Regions from separate parts of the Pseudarthrobacter sp. NIBRBAC000502772 genome, predicted to be linked through region 1. Evidence: predicted binding sites of a transcription regulator. Region 1 holds the regulator's gene; the other holds the start of a gene.
The links. Region 1 encodes LexA, which represses DNA repair genes until DNA is damaged. Its sites were predicted from a motif close to TCGAACANNTGTTCGA; they were not measured.
Positions count from the first base shown of each region.

Region 1 (7,151 bases):
AGCGCCCAGACGGCGGGCCGCCGGACCACGAACGTGAGCTCAGAGCCTGGATCGAGCACCAGTAACTCGGCCCCCTCGGCCACGGCCGAGAGGGCAGCCCGGGCGGCGTATACCGCCACCGGCCGGGCTTCTGGATGCCAGGCAGCCAAGGCCTCGGCCGAGGTAAAGGCCGGCATGGCCGTCCGGCCGTCGGCGGCCTTCAGGGTGACCAGCGCCATGTCCGCCTGCTTGTCCGACGTCAGGCCGTCGACGCCGGCCGCTTCCTCGCCGAGCTGGGCGATGATCGGGATGAAGACGCGGGCGGTGGCCAGCGAGGCCACCACAGCCGCTTCGTCGCCATTGCTGTCAACCAGGGCCGAGACGGCGGCGAGGTAGCCGGTGTCGGCCGTTCCGTCGTCGTCCTTGAAGTTATGGATCCTGCTGTCGTCCCCGGCGAGGCTCCGGCCTTCCCACGGCCGGCCGGCCGAGTCAGTACGGCCGCCCGCGCCCGCCAAAGCCGCCGCAATGTGTCCGGGCAGATGGCGCGGCGGCGGCGATTCCGCTGCCGGATCGGCGTTGTGCGTGCTGTCCACGGAAACTGCCTAGCGGCGGCCGGCGACGTCGAGGGCTTCGGGGAGCGTGAAGGCACCGGCGTACAGCGCCTTGCCAACAATCGCGCCTTCCACGCCCAGCGGCACCAGGGAGCGCAGCACTTTCAAGTCGTCCAGGCTGGAGATGCCGCCGGACGCGACCACCGGCTTGCCGGTCTTCTCCACCATCTTGCGCAGGAGTTCAACGTTGGGGCCCTGCAATGTGCCGTCTTTCGTAACGTCAGTGACAACGTACCGGGAGCACCCGGCTTCTTCGAGCCGGCCCAGGACCTCCCAGAGGTCCCCGCCTTCTTTGGTCCAGCCGCGGCCTGCCAGCGTGGTTCCGCGGACGTCGAGGCCGACGGCGATCCTGTCGCCAAAGCGGTCGATGGCACTGCGGGTCCACTCGGGGTTCTCCAGCGCCGCCGTGCCGAGGTTAACGCGGGCCACGCCAAGGGCCAGCGCCGCCTCGAGGGATTCGTCGTCCCGGAGTCCGCCGGAGAGCTCCACCTTGATGTCGAGCCGGCCCACCACTTCACGGAGCAGCTCGGCGTTCGACCCCCGGCCGAACGCGGCGTCAAGGTCCACCAGGTGCACCCATTCGGCGCCCTGCTCCTGCCAGTTGAGGGCTGCCTCCAGCGGTGTGCCGTAGCTCGTCTCGCTACCAGCCTCCCCTGGACCAGCCGCACGGCCTGTCCGTTTACGACGTCGACGGCGGGCAGCAGTTCAAGAACCGGCAGATCGGTTGCGGTGGTCATCTCAAATCCTCTTGGGTGTTGGGTTGCTCGTGGAAGCGGAACTGTTGAATGTGTGGGCTAGGTTCCAGGAAGCGTCAGGAGGTAGGCGGCCAGCAGCGCCATCCCGGCCAGGACGTAGAAGCCCACCTGGGTCCAGAGCGGTTTGTGCTGCTGCCTGAAGGACAGTGCGCCGCCCACCAACAGGCCAGCCAGGCCCATCAGGACAATCGACCACATCTAGGCGGCGTCCGTGGCAGCTGGCTTGCGAAGGCCGTCCACCCAGTTGCGCAGCAGCCGTGCGCCGGCGTCGCCGGATTTTTCCGGGTGGAACTGGGTAGCGCAGAGCGGTCCGTTCTCCACTGCGGCAATAAAGCGCGCGCCATGCTCTGACCAGGTCACCAGGGGCGCAGTCATCCGCGGCTGGATCACGTCGAAGTTCCAGTCCTGGACCCCATAGGAGTGAACGAAGTAGAAGCGCTGGTCCGCGACGCCGGCGAAGAGTTTGGATCCTTCCGGGACGTCAACAGTGTTCCAGCCCATGTGTGGCACCACTTCGGCGGGAAGGAGTTCCACCTTGCCCGGCCACTCCCCCATGCCTTCAGCTTCTGTCCCGTGCTCCACCCCGGCCTCGAACAGGACCTGCAGGCCCACGCAGATTGCCAGGACCGGCCTGCCCCCGGCCACGCGCCGGCCGATCAGCCGGATGCCGTCCACGGCCTTGAGCTCGCGCATCACAGTCTCGAACGCGCCGACCCCGGGTACTACCAAGCCGTCGGCATTAAGCACGTCCTCCGGCTTGGAGCTGAGGATGACCTCGGCTCCTGCCCGCTCCAGGGCGCGCACGGCGGACCGGACGTTTCCCGAACCGTAATCCAGGACAGTGACCGTGGGCTTGCCTTCGGGCGACACAGGCTTCTTGCCGGTGGCCGGATCAATGACGGCGCCGTCCCGGAGAATTTGGCCGCTCACAGGGCACCCTTGGTGGAGGGGATTCCCTCCACGCGGGGATCGGGCTCGACCGCAGCACGCAGGGCGCGGGCGAAGGCCTTGAACTGCGCTTCCACAATGTGGTGCGGGTCGCGGCCCGCGATGACGTTCATGTGGAGGCAGATGCCGGCATGAAGCGTGATGGCCTCAAACACGTGGCGGGTCAATGACCCCGTGAAGTGGCCGCCGATCAAGTGGTACTCCTGCCCGGCAGGTTCTCCGCCGTGCACCAGGTAGGGGCGGCCGGAGACGTCGACGACGGCGTGCGCCAGGGCTTCGTCGAGGGGCACGGTGGCCTCGCCGAACCTGCGGATCCCGGCCTTGTTTCCCAAGGCAGTGCGCAGGACTTCACCGAACGTGATGGCGACGTCCTCCACCGTGTGGTGGACGTCAATGTGGATGTCACCGGTGGCTTTGACCGTCATGTCAATGAGCGAGTGCTTGCAGAGCGCCGTCAGCATGTGGTCGTAGAACGGGACAGACGTGTCGATGTCCGAAACGCCCGTGCCGTCGAGGTTAATCTCCACGAGCACTGACGATTCACTGGTGGCACGCTCCATGCGTGCGGTCCGGGGCGCGGCAGCGTTCGATCCGGTGAAGCTCATGGTCATATGTCCTTTAGGCGAAGTCAGTGGTGCGAAAGCGAAGGAGATGTGCCGGCGCGCGGCGGCGCCGATACTTCAAGTTTAGGCGGGCAGCCTGGCCTGGCTGGCCAGGATGCGTTCCAGCGACGTCAGGAAGGCTGTGGTCTCCGTCTCAGTTCCCGCCGTGACACGCAGGTGGCCGGGGATGCCGACGTCGCGGATCAGCACGCCGTCGTCCAGCAGCCGCTGCCAGACGTCATGCGGGCTGTCGAGGCCGCCGAAGAAGACATAGTTCGAATCGGAGGCGGCAGGTTTGAGTCCCATTCGCGTAAGTTCCGAAACGATGCGGTCGCGCTGTTCCTTGATGTCCTCGACGTCGGCCATCAGCGCAGTGCGGTGCTGCAGGGCGGCGAGGGCTGTTGCCTGGGTGATGGCCGAAAGGTGGTACGGCAGCCGGACCAGGCGCAGCGCGTCCGTGACTTCAGGAGCGGCAGCCATGTAGCCCAGGCGGGCGCCCGCGAGGGCGAACGCCTTGCTCATGGTGCGGGACACAATGAGGCGCTCCCGGCCGGGCAGCAACGTAAGGGCGCTCGGCGTTCCGTCGTGGGCGAACTCGTGGTAGGCCTCGTCAACGATGACGATCGTCTGGCCGGCCTCGCCGGCCTCGTACACGGCCTCCACAACGTCCAGGCCCAGCCCCGTGCCGGTGGGATTGTTCGGCGAGCAGAGGAAAACGATGTTGGGCTGAAGCTCTTTGACCTGCAACGCGGCCGACTCGGCACTGAGCCCGTAATCGTCGGCCCGCTGCCCGACGATGTACCCGGTGTCCGTGCCGCTGGCCAGGAGCGGATACATCGAGTACGTGGGCGGGAAACCCAGGGCCGTCCGCCCGGGTCCGCCGAAAGCCTGGAGAATCTGCTGGAGGACCTCGTTGGACCCGTTGGCCGCCCAGATGTTGGTGGCATCAAGACCGTGGCCGAGATACTCGGCCAGCGCTTCCCGGAGTTCGGTGAACTCACGGTCCGGGTAGCGGTTGAGGCCCGCCGCGGCTTCCGTCACGGCCACGCTGATCGCGGCCCGGACGTCCGCCGGGACGCCATGGGTGTTTTCGTTGACGTTCAGCAGGATAGGTACATCCAGCTGCGGGGCACCGTACGGGGTCAGCCCGCGGAGGTTGGTCCGGAGGGGAAGTCTGTTCAGACGCTCTAGCTGGTCATTCACCTGAACAGTTTAGGTCCGAAGCAGACGGCCGGAAAATGTGACGGCCTGCGGCGGCACACGCCCGAGCCCGCAGGCTCTTTACCTGGTGGGGACGAAGAGCTGCTGTCCGGGGACAACGCCGCCGGCGGAAAGGTTGTTCAACTGGGCAATATCCGCGATGACATCACGGGGATCACGCTCGGGCGCAACGGTACTGGCGATGGCCCAGAGTGACTGGCCGGCCTGCACCGTGACCGAGACTGTTGGCGTTAGCGACAGGTCGGCGGCAGAATCGGCGGCTTTTGCCGGGGCGTTGAGGAAACCTGCCAGGGAAAGCAGGATTGCGGCAAGAATCACGAGCGGGATGCCGATGAGCACAATCCGGCCCCTGCGCGTCAGGCGCAGCGGCGGCAACGGTTCCATGCGCTGCCTTGGCGCCGCTCCCGACGTCGGAACGGGTGCGGACCACTGCCGCGAGGTGAGGTCCTGCACGGAAATGAACTGCGGACGCGAGTCCTGCGAAGCAGATATAGCTGACATGAAATGAGCCCTCCTGGACCATACTGTGCTGCCCGGCGCGCCCTCCGCGTCCACTTGCCGGTGCCGGCCTGGGCCGTCCATAAATTCGAATATTCGAATCCGCAAGCAACGAGTAGAACACATGTTCGAACTTTGCTTCTTCATTTTTAGCACTTATCAACGAATATTGTCGAGACTCGCTAGAACAAATGTTTGAAAAAGCCCTGTGGCTGGCCTACGTTTGGATCAAAGAACAACCACCTCTGTAGTTGATCAGCAGGGTCTGACAATCAACTCCGACACCAGCCCCGGGGCGTTCCAGGCACCAGCGGCCGGAGCGGAGCCGGGCAACCGAAAGGCATTGGCGAACATGGCAGCACCAGCCGCCGAGGGCAAGGCGACACCGCAGCGCCGCCAGCCCCCACGAACCCCCAAGGGGCTCACCGCCCGCCAAAAGAAGATCCTTGAAACCATCCAGCGCTCGGTGAATGACAATGGCTATCCGCCGTCGATGCGTGAAATCGGTGACACCGTGGGCCTGGCGAGTTTGTCGAGCGTGACCCACCAGCTCTCACAGCTGGAGAAGCTGGGATACTTGCGCCGGGACCCCAAGCGTCCGCGCGCCATGGAAGTCCTGATGCCGTTGACGCTTGACGGCGGGTCCACTAAGTCGAACGGGACAACCAAGCCCTCACTCCTGCACGGCATCGGCGGGACGGTCACCGAACTTCCCTCTGCCATGGACACCGCGATGGTGCCGTTGGTGGGCCGGATCGCGGCCGGCGGGCCCATCCTTGCTGACCAGGTGGTGGAAGATGTGATGCCCCTGCCCCGGCAGCTCGTGGGCCAGGGCGAGCTCTTTATGCTGCGTGTGGCCGGCGACTCCATGGTGGATGCTGCCATCTGCGACGGCGACTGGGTAGTGGTCCGACGGCAGGCAGACGCCTCCAACGGCGATATTGTCGCGGCCCTGCTGGACGACGAAGCCACCGTCAAGACCTTCCGCCAGCGCGACGGCCACACGTGGCTGTTGCCGCAGAACACCCAGTACGAGCCCATCCTGGGCGATCACGCCACCATCATGGGCAAGGTCGTCTCGGTCCTCCGGTCGCTATAGGACTGCGCGCAGTCAGGCGCCCTTCCCGGCCAGCCTTTCCAGGGCGGCGAACGCTGTTTTGCGGTCCGTGGTGGGCCAGAATGGCGGCAGAGCGGCGCGCAGGAATCCGGCGTAGCGTTCTGTAGCAAGCCGGGAATCAAGCACGGCCACCACGCCTTTGTCTCCGGTGGAACGGATCAGCCTGCCCGCGCCCTGGGCCAGGCGGATGGCCGCGTGGGTCGCCGATACCGCCATAAAGCCGTTTCCGCCGGCCTGCGCAACGGCGCGGGATCGTGCGGTCATCAGCGGGTCATCCGGCCGTGGGAACGGAATGCGGTCGATCACCACCAGCCGGCATGATCCACCGGGAACATCAACACCCTGCCACAGGGACATGGTGCCGAACAGGCACGTATCGGGCTCGTCCGCGAACTGCTTCACGAGGGCCGTCATGGTGGAGTCGCCCTGGCAGAGAATGCTGAGGCCAAGCCGGGGACGCATCGCTTCAGCGGCCTCCTCGGCGGCTCGGCGGGACGAAAACAGACACAGGGCGCCGCCGCCGGACGCGCGGATCAGCGCCTCCAGTTCATCGAGGGCCTCCGGCGACGCCCCGCGGCCTGGCTTGGGGAGGTGCCCTGCGACATAGAGGATCCCCTGTTTGGGATAGTCAAAGGGCGATCCGACATCGATCCCGCTCCAGCTGGGCGCGCCCTCCCCCACCAGTCCCAAGCCGCCGGCGGTCGGTTCAAAGGCTGAGCCGATGGCCAGGGTTGCCGACGTCAGGACAACCGTGTGGCCGGCGAACAGCCCTTCGCGGAGCTTGCCGGCAACGCTAAGCGGCGCGATGTTGACCAGGACCGGCGCAGACTCGTCGGGCTGCGCATAGCCCTGTTGCGGATCGAAGGAACTTGCGCGGGAAAACCACACCACTTCGCGGTTTTCACGGGCCACGATCAGCCGCTCGCACAGTTCGAGGATCAGCATCAGGCGTGAGCGCGCGAGCTGCCGCCCGCCGTCGGCCGTTTGGCTGCCGTCCCCCTTGGAATCGGACAGTGCAGCACGGCAGGCCTCACGCAACTGGTCCACACAATCCAGCTGTTCGTCGTTGAGGCCATTCGGGAGCAGCCCGTTGGGCACGCCGTCCAGGGCGAGTTCCAGGTTGGCGGCAGCTGCGTTGAGGGCATCCACGGTGATGGCCGTGTGTTTCCTTGCGCCCGACGCCGCAGCGTGGATCATTGCCACGGAGAGTTGCCCCGACACCGCACCGGTGACCCGGTCCTGCAGTTCGTGGGCCTCGTCCACCACCACAACGTCGTACTCGGGAAGAACTGCCAGGCCTTCAAAGGCGCTGACGGCGAGCATGGCATGGTTGGTGACCACAACGTCGGCCTCGGCGGCGGCGTGGCGCGCCAGTTCGCTGAAGCATTCGGCTGCCATGGGGCATTTCTGGGCCCCAAGG
Region 1 is NZ_CP041188.1:2,087,061-2,094,211, reverse strand. It holds gene NIBR502772_RS09755 (SseB family protein) at 1-572, opposite strand, end outside; partial or broken gene priA (bifunctional 1-(5-phosphoribosyl)-5-((5-phosphoribosylamino)methylideneamino)imidazole-4-carboxamide isomerase/phosphoribosylanthranilate isomerase PriA) at 582-1,327, opposite strand; gene NIBR502772_RS22390 (hypothetical protein) at 1,385-1,543, opposite strand; gene hisH (imidazole glycerol phosphate synthase subunit HisH) at 1,544-2,275, opposite strand; gene hisB (imidazoleglycerol-phosphate dehydratase HisB) at 2,272-2,898, opposite strand; gene NIBR502772_RS09735 (histidinol-phosphate transaminase) at 2,980-4,098, opposite strand; gene NIBR502772_RS09730 (LysM peptidoglycan-binding domain-containing protein) at 4,177-4,500, opposite strand; gene lexA (transcriptional repressor LexA) at 4,967-5,713, shown strand; gene NIBR502772_RS09720 (ATP-dependent DNA helicase) at 5,726-7,151, opposite strand, start outside.

Region 2 (7,151 bases), 1.1 Mb from region 1:
CGAAGCCGCCGGTGAGTTCCCGGATTTTCTCGACAGGGTCCGTTGCGGAGGAGTCCACGGTGTGGGTGGCGCCGAGGCCCTTGGCACGGTCCAGCTTTTTCGCGTCGATGTCGACGGCGATGATGGTGGTTGCGCCGGCGAGCGCGGCGCCGGCGATGGCGGCCACGCCCACACCGCCGCAGCCGATGACGGCGACCGTATCACCGCGCTTGACGCCCCCGGTGTTGATGGCGGCGCCCAGTCCGGCCATGACGCCGCAGCCGAGCAGGCCGATGGCGGCAGCATCGGCGTCGGGATCCACCTTGGTGCACTGGCCGGCGGCAACGAGGGTCTTTTCGATGAATGCGCCGATGCCCAGGGCGGCGGAGAGTTCGGTGCCGTCCTCGAGCGTCATCTTCTGGGTGGCGTTGTGGGTGTTGAAGCAGTACTGTGCCTGGCCGCGGTTGCACGCACGGCAGTTGCCGCAGACGGCCCGCCAGTTCAGCACCACGCGGTCGCCCGGGGCGACGTTCGTGACGTCCGGGCCCACGGCGCTGACCACTCCGGTGGCCTCATGGCCCAGGAGGAAGGGGAAGTCATCGCTGATGCTGCCCAGTTTGTAGTGCAGGTCGGTGTGGCAGACGCCGCTGGTGAGGATGTCCACCAGAGCCTCGCCCGGGCCCGGTTCCGGGACCAGGATGGTCTCCAGAGTGACCGGGGCCCCTTTGGAGCGGGCTACGACACCTTTGACTTTATGGACCACGAAAGGCTCCCTCAATGCAGATAGACAGAACGGGACCAACACGGATGTTGGTCCCGTTCTGTCTACCACACGAGCTGGCGTGGTCAGGCTGCGAGGCGGCTCTTTACCTCGGCAGCGGAAGGGTTGGTGGCGGCGGTGCCGTCCGGGAAGAGCACGGTGGGGACGGTGCGGTTGCCGCCGTTGAGCTTCTCCACGAGGTCGGCTGTGCCCTCCACTTCTTCGATGTTGATTTCCGTGTAGCCGATGCCCTGCGCGTCCAGCTGCTTCTTCAGCCGGTTGCAGTAGCCGCACCAGGTGGTGGAAAACATGGTGATGGTGCCGTTCTCGGGGGTAAAGTCCACGGAGCTCTCCTGAAATCGTTGAGGGGGTTCGTTCCCGTCAACGGTAACCCGAGGCGGGCTATTCCCTGAGCCAGCCCGGCGGATGCGGTGCCGGATGACAGTACATAACGCTGATGGCATGCTGGAGCCATGTGTGGACGCTATGTGATGGCACGGGCCGTGGGTGACTTGCTGGCCGACTTTGATGCCCAGCTGGAGGAGGAAGTGCACCTTCCGCCGTCATGGAACGTGGCACCGACCGACCCCGTGCCGATCGTCCTGGAACGGCTGATCGACGACGGCCCTGTGCGGCAGCTGCATGTTGCCCGCTGGGGCCTGGTGCCGTCCTGGGCGAAGGATCCTGGTATCGGCCCCAAGATGATCAACGCGCGGAGCGAGACGGTGCTGGAGAAGCCGGCCTTCCGCAAGGCCGTGAAGTCACGTCGTTGCGCTGTCCCGGCGGACGGGTACTACGAATGGAAGCAGGGCACCGGCAAAGCCAAGCAGCCCTACTACGTCCATCCAGGCAAAGGCAGCGGGCTGGTGTTCGCGGGCCTGTATGAGTGGTGGAAGGATCCGTCCAAGGCCGAGGGTGATCCCGGGCGGTGGATGCTCTCCACATCCATCCTGACGGCGGACACCCCGCCGCCCGGTGCCGAGTCCACAATTTTCGGCAAGCTCACCGCCCTGCACGACCGCGTGCCGCTGCCCATGGACCGGGCCACCATGGCGTCGTGGATCGACCCGCAGATCGACGACGCCGCCTTTCTGGTGGACCTGGTCCGCGCCCATGTGAAGGACGTCGCGGCCGACTGGCACGTGGATTCCGTTGGCACCGAGGTAGGCAACGTACGCAACAACTCCCCGGAACTGATCCGGCCGGTGGAAGCCTTGTTCTAAACCGGCACTCGGGCGGGACATGCCCCTAAACGGTGACCTTGCCGGCGTCGTCCACTGTCCACGTGGGGTTGTAGGCAACTTCCCAGCGGAAGCCGTCCGGATCGGCGAAATAGCCGCTGTACCCGCCCCAGGGCTGGGTGACCGGCGCGGCGACGATAGTGGCCCCGGCCGATGCCGCTTCCGCCATGACCCGGTCCACCGCCTCGGTGCTGGGCAGGTTGTGGCTGAGCGTGATGCAGGGGACCGGGCCGGGGACACCTACCCCCGCCTCGGCGTGCATCTGCGCGGCGTCCCACAGGGAAAGGATGAGGCCATGGTTGACCTGGATGAACACCACATCACCGGGAAACTCGCGGTGGACAGGCCAACCGAGGCCCTCCGCGTAGAACCGGCGGGAGGCGTCAACACTGCGAACGCCTAGTGAGATGAAGTCGACTCTGGGCTGCATGCTTCGATACTGTCAGAAGATGGCAACAATTCAAGGAAACGATAGGGACGCTTTGGCCGACAAAGAACAGCTCGCTGCTGTTCGGATTGCGGTAGACGAAGTTGACGAGCAGATTGTCACCCTCATTGCGCGGCGTGAACGCCTGATCCGGATCGCCGGAACACTGAAGGGGGACGACGCTGAAGTCCGCGCCCCCGGCCGGGTGGAACGAGTGATCGAGCATGTCCGGGCCGCCGCGGAAAAGAAGGACATTGATCCGGACATTGTGGAATCAACTTACCGGGCCATGATCTCGGGGTTCATCAAACTCGAAATGAAGGTCCACAGAGAAAGCAGCTGACGCTGCCGCAGGTGCTGTCCGGACACGCTTCCGGCAGCACCTGCCCCGGTGTTCCCTAGAGCGCTTCGTCGACGGCGACGCCCGACTGGAACTCCCTGCCGTCAGCCTCGCTGAAGGCCGACATGATGTGGCCCTTGCCCAGGCCATGGACGGCCGCGACGGGGAAGTTGCCGGTGATGGTGCTGCCCGAGTGCGTCACGCCGCCAAGATCATAGTTTTCCTCGGCGCTCTGGTCATGGCTGAACGAGTAGAAGGCAATGGCCTCCCCGTTCATGAACTCAATGCCCAAGCGTCTTTGCGATGAGTAATCAGGGCTCGCCGCCACCAGTCCCACTACGTACGCACCTGCCCCCGGTATGTTGCCGTCGATATCAAAGGTTGCCACGAGCTTTTCGTCCTGGGCCTTGATGCTTACGTGCTTGAGGAGTGCGTCATTGGTGCTCATGCCACAATCCTGCCTCCCTGCTGCCCGTCCGTCCACCCCTGTCTAGGTTTTGTCGGAGCGTCGTCGTAGACTCAAGGTATTCGAACATGTATTCGAATACCTTGCTTTTGCATCAGCATTTTGCATCAGCTCCGTTCAGTTCCGGGAGGCGCCCATGGGTATGTTCAGCGAGTCCGTGGACGTTGTCTGCACCCCCGCCGGCCAGCCGCTGAACCTCCAGTGGGCCGGACGGCACTACACGGTGTGCGCCGAGCCCGTCCGGTGGTATGAACGCCGGCAGTGGTGGGCCGAGGAACGCCGTGCGCCGCTCGGCAGCGGGCCGGGGCTGGTGGACCACGAAATCTGGCGCGTCCAAGTGCAGGCGGACCCGCGGGGTGCCGGCCCCCGGGATGCAGGAGAGCCGCTCACCCTGGACCTGAGCCGGCATACCGGCAGCGGCCGCTGGAGGCTCCTGCGGATCCACGACGCCCTCCGGCCACAAACAGCATGAGCTTCTCCCACCTTCACGTTTCCACGGCCTTCAGCGCACACTATGGCGTTGCCTGGCCCGACGAACTGGCCCAGGTTGCCGCCGCGGACGGCGCAACCGCGCTCGCCTGCACGGACCGGGACGGCCTCTACGGCACCATCAAACACCTCAAAGCCTGCATGGAAGCCGGCATCGACCCCATCGTGGGGGTGGACCTTGCGGTTTTCGACGACGACGGCGACCACCGCACCCAGCTCGCCGGCAGGGTAGTGGTACTCGCCCGCGGCCACAACAACGGGGCGGGCTACCGCGCACTGTGCCGGCTGGTGTCCGATGCCCATGCCCGCACCTCCGGCAAAGCCGGGGGAGCGGTGCCCGTGGCGGTCACCCGCGCCGAACTCGCCTCCCGCACGCTCGACCCCAAAACCCTGAAACCGGTCCTGACGGTCCTGATCGGCCCGGATTCCGACGTCGGACGGGCCATGAGCGGCCGCCGCTACCTCCGTCCGCGCACCCTTTTCAAAAGCTGGCTGGACGCCATGCCCCCAAGAACCCTGGTGGCGGAAGTCGTTTCCCAGCTCACTGCCCCCGGAGCGCCCCTGAGCACCGCCCACGCAGTACGAATGCTCAAACTCGCGGAAGAACACCACGTACCGGCCGTGCTCACCAACGCCGTCCGCTACTGCGCAGAGGACGGCGCCGCCACAGCTGACGTGCTCGACTCCGCCCGGACGCTGAAGTCACTCCCCGAACTCGCGGCCGAACCGCTGCTCCAGCCCAACGGGCAGGCCTGGCTCAAATCCTCAGCCCAGATGCTTCAGCTCGGCAAGGAAATCATCCGCGCCGCAGGGTATGGCGCAGCGGACCTCAAACAGCTGATGGCACAGACCGAGGCGCTCGCCGACTTCTGCCGGATTGACCCGGTGACTGACATGGGCTGGAAGCAGCCGGTGGTCCCCGAGGCATCGGTCATAGGCATCAGCCAGGACCCGCACGATGAACTGGTGCAGCGCTGTGAGGCCGGGATCAGCAGGCGGTTCCCCGGAATATCAGGCTCAGCCCACAAGGACATGCGCTCGCGGCTGGAGCACGAGCTGGGAATCATCAGGAACCTCGGGTTTTCCTCCTATTTCCTCACGGTCGCGGAGGTCTCCCGGATGATCATGGACATGGGGGTCAGGGCAGCCGCCCGTGGTTCCGGGGCCTCCAGCCTGGTCAACTACCTGATTGATGTCAGCCAGGTGGACCCCCTGCAACACGACCTGATCTTCGAACGCTTCCTGTCCCGGGACCGGGCCACGCTGCCGGACATCGACATCGACGTCGAAAGCGCCGAACGGCACAACGTGTACCGACGGATCTTTGACCGCTTCGGTTCCGAGCGCGTCACGCTGATGAGCATGCAGAACGGGTACCGCGCACGCGGTGCAGTCCGCGACGCCGGGATGGCCCTGGGGATGGACGATGACGACGTCGGTGAGATCGCCAAGCAGCTGTGGCGTTTTTCGGCCCGGAAATTCCGTGAGGCACTGGTTGAGAAACCTGAGCTGCGGGAGTTCGCCGGCCGGGTGGAACAACGGGACTTCGCCGAAAACCAGCAGCTTGACCTGCTGGTGGACCTCACGGAACGGCTGGACCGGCTGCCCCGCCATATCTCCATGCATCCTTGCGGGGTGATCCTGGGCGATGCCACGCTGCTTGACCGGACCCCGGTGCAGCCCAGCGGGCTGGGGCTGCCCATGAGCCAGTTCGATAAACACGACATGGATCCCATGGGCATGCTCAAGCTTGATGTCCTGGGGGTCAGGATGCAGAGCGCCATGGCGTTTGCCGTCCGGGAAGTCATCCGGATCCATCCTTCCAAAGCGGAAGTGGTGGCGGCAGGGGCCCACCCTGCAGGTCCTGACGGGACCGGGCCGGACTACATCGCCGAGAACGGCCACATCGACCTCAACGCCGTGCCGCTGGATGATGAACCAACCTACGAACTGATCCGCAGCACCCACACCCTGGGCTGCTTCCAGATCGAGTCACCCGGCCAGCGTGAACTGATCGGCAAGCTGGCGCCGCGTGAGTTCAATGACCTCATCATCGACATTTCGCTGTTCCGGCCCGGCCCCATGAAATCGGACATGGTGCGGCCCTTCCTGGAGCACCGGCACGGCTTCGCACCGGAGGTCTACCCGCACCCCGACCTGAAACCCGTGCTGCAGGAAACCCATGGCGTCACTGTCTTCCATGAACAGATCCTGAAAACCTTCCACGTGATGACCGGCTGCGGCCTGGCGCGCGCGGATGAGTTCCGCCGGGCGCTCGGCAACGAGGTCCACGAGCTGAAAGTGGAAGAGTTCTTCCGCAGGGAAGCCCGGATCAAGGGGTACACCCCGGAAGTGGTGGACAAGGTCTGGGGGACCCTGAAAGCCTTTGGCAGCTTCGGCTTCTGCAAGGCGCACGGTGCGGCATTTGCCGTTCCCACCTACCAGTCCGCCTGGCTCAAGACGCACCACCCCGAGGCTTTCCTGGCCGGGCTGTGGGAACACGATCCCGGCATGTACCCCAAACGGCTGCTGGTTGCCGAGGCCCGCAGGCTGGGCATCCCCATCCTGCCGCTGGACATCAACCGCAGCCATGCCGAGTACCGGGTGGAACGGGTGACGGACGGGCCGGACGCCGGCAAGCTGGGGATCCGGCTGAGCCTTAACGGCATCTACGGCCTGTCCGGGACCGAGCTCAAGCGGATTGTCGCCGGCCAGCCCTACGACTCCCTGGCTGACCTCCGTGCCCGGTCCAGGCTGAGCAAGCCAAGCATCAAAAGGCTCGCCCAGCTGGGTGCCTTTGACTCCCTGCACCGTGAATCGGGAGGCGCCGCCAACCGCGCGGACCTCGTCCAGCACCTGCAGCAGCTCCAGGCCGCGGGCGGTACCCGGAAGGGCCTCGACATCATGGACGGGCAGCTGTCCCTGCCGCTGGGGGATGTGGAGCTGCGGAACGTCAAGCCCGGGCTTCCCGCGCCCACCCTGGTGGAAAACGTCCGGGCAGAACTGGACCTGATGGCCATTGATGTCAGCGGGCACCTGATGGACAGCCACCGGCCCATGCTGGACCGGCTGGGGGTCACCACTGCAGACAAACTGTTGAGCCTGCGCAACGGCACCGAGGTGCTGGTGGCCGGGGTGCGCATCGCCACCCAGACACCGCCCATGCGCGGCGGCCGGCGGGTGGTGTTCATCAGCATCGACGACGGCACCGGCTGCGTCGACTCCGTGTTCTTCCATGAAGCCCAGGAACAGGCGGGGCTGCTGCTGTTCGGCACCAGGCTGCTGCTGATCCGGGGCACCACCCGGCGGACAGGTCCCCGGGGAATCAGCCTGAGCGCCAGCATGGCCTGGGACCTGAGCCGGGTGGAATCCCTGCCGTTCGCGGCGGATCGGGTGGAGAGCACCGATGTGCCGCATCCTTTGGACGGGATCAGCCGAAGCCTGGCGAT
Region 2 is NZ_CP041188.1:3,188,179-3,195,329, reverse strand. It holds gene NIBR502772_RS14705 (S-(hydroxymethyl)mycothiol dehydrogenase) at 1-742, opposite strand, end outside; gene NIBR502772_RS14700 (mycoredoxin) at 826-1,083, opposite strand; gene NIBR502772_RS14695 (SOS response-associated peptidase) at 1,231-1,962, shown strand; gene NIBR502772_RS14690 (VOC family protein) at 1,988-2,410, opposite strand; gene NIBR502772_RS14685 (chorismate mutase) at 2,430-2,750, shown strand; gene NIBR502772_RS14680 (hypothetical protein) at 2,806-3,195, opposite strand; gene NIBR502772_RS14675 (DUF6504 family protein) at 3,350-3,685, shown strand; gene NIBR502772_RS14670 (DNA polymerase III subunit alpha) at 3,682-7,151, shown strand, end outside.
Region 2: the regulator LexA is predicted to act here: its motif matches at 3,276-3,291, upstream of NIBR502772_RS14675 (DUF6504 family protein).